Linked DNA regions of Aquitalea magnusonii. The protein of the gene in region 2 interacts with the protein of the main gene of each other region in a pairwise test. Links are inferred from orthologs where the notes say so. Each region holds a gene or a part of one and is shown on either strand. Other genes may lie near its edges.

Region 1 (3,174 bases), 2.2 Mb from region 2 along the record:
CAATGCCGGCCAGCACCATCAGCAAGGGCCAGGCTAGTTGGCGCAGCGACAGCGCGCCCTCGTCTTTCAGGCCCAGCAAGGTAATAGTGACCGGCAATACGCCGACAATCAGCGAGGCGGGGGCAATGCCCACCAGTTGGATGGCGGCGGCCAGCAAGATGAAATACAGCAGATTGCCCACCAGCGACAGTACGGCCAGCATGATCACATCATCAGCCTGCAGCTTGGCCCGGATTCGCCCGGCCAGCGGCAGCGCCAGCAGCAAGGAAATCACCCCGTACAAGCTAAAGCGCACCGCACTGAGCAGCCAGGGGCTGAAGGCGGGCAATACCTGCGGCACCATCAGCACCATGCCCCATATTGCACCGGCCAGGCCGGCATAGCTGATTCCGCGTTTCATTCTGCATCTTCCCTGCGCAACTGATGATGGCCCAAGGCTAAGTGCTGGCAGGGCGGGCCGACAAAGGATATCTTGGCATTCACGCATTCCTTGTGGGAATGGCATGTCTTGCATGGGGCTTGTCCGGGTTAATATCCTGCTTCAATACAAGATGCTGAACGGGAATGTCAGCCCGGCAGCGGTGATGATGGGGACCAAATACATGAGCCGGTATCTGAAGAATCTGCCGCCGCTGGAAAGCCTGATTCATTTTGAGGCAGTATTGCGCAATGGCAGTTTTACCAAGGCAGCCACCGAGCTGTGTGTGACGCAAAGCGCGGTGAGCAAGCAGATTCGCGCGCTGGAAGACTGGCTCAAGCTGCCGCTGTTCGAGCGGCTGGTGCGTGGCATTCGGCCCACCCCGGCCGGGCTGGCCTTGCAGCGTGAGGTCGGCCCCATGCTGCAATCGCTGTTGCGCAGCGTGGTGCGGCTGCAGGCCGAGCACAACCGCCATACCCTTACCGTGAATTGCACCCATGCGGTGGCGCAGTTCTGGCTGTTTCCCCGGCTGGTGGCCTTCAGTCAGCAGCATCCGGACATTACGGTGAATATTCATGCCAGCAACAGCATGGATGAAGCCAGCGTGGCCGAATACGACTTTGCCATTTTCTATGGCGATGGCCAGTGGAGTTCGCTGTGCGCCGAGCCCTTGTTTCCCGAAGTGGTGTACCCGGTGTACAGCGCGCAGCTTGATTACCCGGCCATTACGCAGGTGGAGCAGCTCGCTGCGTTGCCGTTGATCCAACTGGATTCATCGGCCTGGAATTGCATCAACTGGCATGACTGGTTCGGTCACTTCGGCCTGACTTATACCGCGCCGGAGCGGGTGCCGATGTTCAATCAGGTGACGCTGGCCTTTAACGCCGTGTTGCAAAGAATGGGCATCGGACTGGGCTGGGAATTCATGGCGCATGATCTGTTGCAGCAAGGCGTGCTCAAGCGGCTGGGGCCGTTTGCCTTTGTCAGCGGCAAGGTGGATTACCTGGTGCATCCGCGCCATGCATCACTGAGTGACAATGCGCTGCTGTTCAAGCGCTGGCTGCTGGACAGTGTCAGTCAACCGGCCACTGTTGCGCCAGTGCTGCCACCGCCTGCAGGGTATTGAGATTGGCAAAGGGCTGCGCGAACGGCACGGTATCGTGTTGCAGCCCGGCCAGCCAGCCGCGGATGGAACGGCCACCTTGTTGCAGGTAGTCCCGCAGCGAGGGTTGCAGCCCGGCTTGTAGCGCCAGCAGGCTGGGGTGCCACTGCGCCGGGTCACTGGCACTGACCGCTTGCCGGCCGGGCAGTGCTGCCAGCAGGCGGGTGGCAAAGTCCGCCGGCAGTCGCACGGCATCACAAGGCAGCATCAGCAGCCTGCTGTCAGGCTCGGCCTGCATGCCCGCCAGCAGTCCTGCCAATGGGCCTGGATAATCGGGCAGCGTGTCCGGCAACACCGGATGACCGTAAGCGGCGTAGGCATCCAGATGACGGTTGGCCGAAATCAGGATGCGCGTTGGTGGCTGGCTTTGTGCGGCGAGGCTGTTCAGGGTGCGGGCAATCAGCGGCTGACCGGCCAGTTCCACCAGGCCCTTGTCCACCCCGCCCATGCGGCTGGCCTGGCCGCCGGCCAGAATCAGCGCGGTGTAGGCCGTCATTGCCAGCGTCCGGCGGCGTGCTGGTCGCTGGCCTTGGCTTCCACCCAGTAACTGCTGCCGTCCTGCTGGATTTCCTTTTTCCAGAATGGTGCTTCGGTCTTGAGAAAGTCCATCAGGAATTCCGCCGCGGCAAAGGCATCCTTGCGGTGGCTGCTGGCGGTGACTACCAGCACGATGGCCTCGCCCAGCGGCAAATAACCCACGCGGTGGATGATGGTGGCGGCCTGTAGCTGCCAGCGTTCCCGCGCTTGCTGGATGATGGCGTGCAGGGTGTTTTCCGTCATGCCCGGGTAATGCTCCAGCTGCAGCGCGGCAATTTCCTGCCGGTCGCCATAGTCACGTACCAGGCCGCTGAAACTCACCACGGCACCGCAGGCCGGGTTGGCCGACAGCCGGGCGATTTCCGCGCCGCAATCAAACACTTCATGCTGGATCCGCACCGTAAATGGCTGCATGTCAGCCCCCGGTAACCGGCGGGAAGATGGCCACTTCGTCCCCGTCGCTCAGCGTGGCATCCAGCCGCACCAGTTCCTGGTTGCGCGCCACCCGGAAGGCTTTGCCAGCCGCCAGTTCGCTGCTCCAGTTGCCGCCGCGCTGGCGCAATTCGGTAAGCAGCTCGTCCACGCTGCTGGCCTCGGTTTCCAACTGTTCATTACCCATGCCGAAGCTGTCTTTCAGACGGGCAAAATACAGGATGTCGAGTTTCATGGTCGGTCCTTGGTGTGCTTGTCGTTGTTGCCATGGCCCAGCAGCATGATCCACAGGTGAAAACCCAGCCCGAGTAGTGGAACCACTGCCAGCAGAATGACGAAAAACCATTCGAGGGGAGATAACAGTTCGCTCATCATTGCAGTGTAAGCAATGGCGTGGCCTGCGCCAATGCTGCTGATGGGGGATGCCGGCATGCACCTGCGGGCGGATGGACATGAAAAAGCCCGCTTAAGGAGCGGGCTGATGGCAGAAGGGAGGGACGCTTACTTGACGATTTGCGCCAGTTGGCCCTTCAGATACAGATTGGCCATGGTATCCAGGCTCACGGCCTTGATCTTGCTGGCCTGACCGCAAGCACCAAAGGCTTCGTAGCGGGCAATGCAGATG
Region 2 (3,228 bases):
GGTCTGCAGCATGCTGATGCTGCTGCTGTGCGGCTTTGCCCGCTTTATCTCACGTCAGGCCAGCCTGCAAACCCTGGCCACCACCGATGGTCTGACCCAGTTGGCCAACCGCCGCCATTTTGACGAAGTATTTCTGCCCTGCATCGAACGCCATCGCCACAGCCACCAGCCGCTGGCCTTTATTCTGCTGGATATCGATCACTTCAAGCTCTACAACGACCAGTACGGTCATTACGCTGGCGATGTGGTGCTCAAACGGGTGGCCCATGTGCTGCAGGACGCCTTCAAGCACAAAGGCGCGCTGCCGGCCCGGCTGGGCGGGGAAGAATTCGGGGTTCTGCTGCCGGGAACCGGCATGCAGGATGCCGTGGATGCCGCCGAAGTCTTCCGCCAACGCCTGGAAGACCTGGACTTGCCGCACGATGGCAGCCCCTTGCAAAAAGTAACCTGCAGCATTGGCGTGGCCGCCCGCATTCCACAGCCAGACGATACCGCCCAAAGCATCTATGAAGCAGCCGATGGCGCGCTATACATTGCCAAGCGCTCAGGGCGCAATGTGGTCAGCCCGGCATCCAGCTGAATCTTCTGCCGGCAACAAAAAAGCCACGATCTGCATCGTGGCTTTGCCTTGACCGCCCCCGCCCCAAACAACTGGCGTCAGTCCTGCGGGCAGAGCACCTGCCAGTCCTGCTCTCCCACCGGCAGATGGCAGGCCAGCCGCCAGCCACTGGAGATGTCCGGCCAGCTTTCCGCCCCCGCCTGGGCCGGGTCGATCAGACCGGCGCGCAGCAACACATTGCGCTCCTTACGACTTGGCATCACCGGCTGTGCCGGGCCGTCATGGCGGATGCGGACCTTGCAGGTGCCGCAGGTACCCTGCCCACAACGCCAGTGCAAGGGGACATCGGCCAGGCGGGCCACATCCAGCAGCACCTCACCGGCATTGGCCGCCACCTCGGCCAGCAATTGGCCCTCACCATCCACAAAACGCAGCAGCGGCATGCTTAATCTGCAAAAGCAATCAAGGCCAGCATATCGCCCGGACTCACTTGCTGCCCTGGCGCCAGACGCACCAGGCCATCGGCCCAAGCACAGGATGTCAGCACGCCGGAGCCCTGATTGGGATAGCGCTGCAATTGCCACCGGCCATCCTGCTGCACCAGCTTCACCCGCAGGAATTCCTCGCGCCGGGTGTCCGGGCGCTCCCAGGCAAAGCCGGCCGGATAGTGCGCCACCGGCTGCGTGTCGTCTTGCTGCAAACCGGCGCAGCGCTGCAGATAGGGTTTGACCAGTACCTGGTAGGTAACAAAACCGGAAACCGGATTGCCCGGCAAGCCGATGAAACCGGCCTGACCCACCTTGCCGCTGGCCAAGGGTTTGCCCGGCTTGATGGCAATCTTCCACAGATCCAGACTGCCCTCGGCCTCCACCGCCGCCTTGACGTGATCTTCCTCGCCAACCGACACCCCGCCGCAAGTCATGATGACATCGGCCAGCCCGGCGGCATCCTGCAGGATTTCCCGAGTACGGCTGAGCGAATCCGGCACAATGCCAAGATCAGTCACCTCGCAGCCCAGGCGCATCAATTCGGGCACCAGCCAGTAACGGTTGGAGTTGTAAATATGACCGGCTGCCAGCGGCTGCCCCGGCTCGGTCAGTTCGTCACCGGTAAAGAACACCGCTACCCGCAGCGGACGATAGACTGTCAACGTTGCCACACCGATGGACGCAGCCAGCCCCAGGTCCGCCGCCGTCAGCAACTGCCCGGCGGACAGCACGGTGGCTCCGCGCAGGATATCCTCGCCGGCGCGACGGATATTCTGGCCCGGCTTCACCGCCTGGCTGAACAGCACCTGGCCATCAGCCTGCAGCACAGCCATCTCCTGCATGACCACCGCATCGGCACCGGCAGGAATGGGCGCACCCGTGAAAATGCGCGCCGCCGTACCGGCTTGCAAAGGCTGCGGCTGGGTGCCGGCCGGAATACGCTGTGACACTGGCAAGGGGCCGCTGCCATCGGCGCAGCGCAAGGCATAGCCGTCCATGGCGCTGTTATCCTGCGGCGGCACATCAACGCCGGCCAGTACCGGCTCGGCCAGAATACGGCCCAGCGCCTGCAGCAGGGGCAGGGTTTCGCTGGTACGAACAGGCTGGGCACGCTGCAACAGCCAGTCGCGGGCTTGATCAACGGTGAGCATCTTGACGGGTTTCCAGAAGGGCAAGAATGAAACGGGCCACACCGGCAGCATCATCACGCCGGAAGCGGGGCAAATCGGTAGGGATCGCGGCATCGCTCACCAGGGCCAGCACGGCAGGATCCTGCAGGCACAAGGGCGCGTGGCCCAGGGCCGGATCATACACTTCCAGCCGCGGTACCGGCTCGTGCTTGAAGCCTTCAGCCAGCACCAGGTCGCAGGGACGCAAGGCTGCCACATGCTCAGCCAGCGGTGCATCGTTGCCATGCGGCATGGTTTGCACCAACAGGCGACGGCGGGCTCCGGCCAGCAATACCTGGCGCGCACCCGCCTCGCGGTGACGCCAGCTATCCTTGCCGGGCTGGTCCCAGTCCACATCGTGGTGGGTATGCTTGATCACGGCAACATCGATGCCTGCCGCGCACAACAAGGGAATGACCTTTTCCAGCAAGGTGGTCTTGCCACTGCCGGAATAACCGGCAACACCCAGCACATACATGATGGCGACATCCGATAAAAAGGGGTTGGCCGGCATGATAACATGCAGGCCAACCCCTATCTTCCATCTGTGGAACTAGTTCCTCCGAGTGTGGCGCTAGGCTGCCGCACTCCGGCGGCTCAAGCCACCGCGCGGGCCAAGGGTACAGACTGTCCCTCCACCTGCTCAAAGCGCTTCCAGTCCACGATCATCACCTGGCTCAGGCCACAATCCATGGCCAACTGGGCTTCAATCTCCTCCAGCACCTGATGACAATGAATACTGCCATTGATGGCAACCTCGGCACGACGCATGACAGTGTCGTCAGGCGTAACAAACCAGATGCAATAGCGACTCATGCTCCCCCTCCTCTCCTGCAGGATGCTCAACAGTATCAATATCGGTGCAAGCGGCTTGAAACTGCAAGTTTTCAAGCCCTCAAGACCTGCTCTGCCGTGCCTTGGTACGGAAAACGCCACAGAACATGCATCGATGCTTGCCATGTACCGGCTGGCAAGCTAATCAGGCCCCCAGCAGGTTTTTCTTGCTCAATGG

What was found.
Region 1: the proteins of glp (region 2) and mobA interact in binary tests that used the Escherichia coli proteins (3 or more experiments, as listed by UniProt). The link is inferred for Aquitalea magnusonii from one-to-one orthologs.

Annotation. Positions count from the first base shown.
Region 1 is NZ_AP018823.1:4,294,590-4,297,763, forward strand. The notes cover bases 285-3,143. They hold mobA (molybdenum cofactor guanylyltransferase MobA), read right to left. Parts: upstream 2,077-3,143; coding sequence 1,492-2,076; downstream 285-1,491. Other genes in these bases: DLM_RS20195 (DMT family transporter), read right to left, coding at 285-400; DLM_RS20200 (LysR substrate-binding domain-containing protein), read left to right, coding at 603-1,544; DLM_RS20210 (molybdenum cofactor biosynthesis protein MoaE), read right to left, coding at 2,073-2,531; moaD (molybdopterin converting factor subunit 1), read right to left, coding at 2,533-2,784; DLM_RS20220 (hypothetical protein), read right to left, coding at 2,781-2,981. In the rest of the region: more of DLM_RS20195, read right to left, coding at 1-284; more of fba, read right to left, coding at 3,144-3,174. UniProt on the Escherichia coli protein: Transfers a GMP moiety from GTP to Mo-molybdopterin (Mo-MPT) cofactor (Moco or molybdenum cofactor) to form Mo-molybdopterin guanine dinucleotide (Mo-MGD) cofactor.
Region 2 is NZ_AP018823.1:2,077,523-2,080,750, forward strand. What follows is about bases 102-3,014. They hold glp (gephyrin-like molybdotransferase Glp), read right to left. Parts: upstream 2,199-3,014; coding sequence 1,005-2,198; downstream 102-1,004. Other genes in these bases: DLM_RS09890 (CHASE2 domain-containing protein), read left to right, coding at 102-580; DLM_RS09895 (2Fe-2S iron-sulfur cluster-binding protein), read right to left, coding at 658-1,002; mobB (molybdopterin-guanine dinucleotide biosynthesis protein B), read right to left, coding at 2,185-2,730; DLM_RS09910 (hypothetical protein), read right to left, coding at 2,814-3,014. In the rest of the region: more of DLM_RS09890, read left to right, coding at 1-101; more of DLM_RS09910, read right to left, coding at 3,015-3,032; DLM_RS09915 (succinylglutamate desuccinylase/aspartoacylase family protein), read right to left, coding at 3,196-3,228. UniProt on the Escherichia coli protein: Catalyzes the insertion of molybdate into adenylated molybdopterin with the concomitant release of AMP.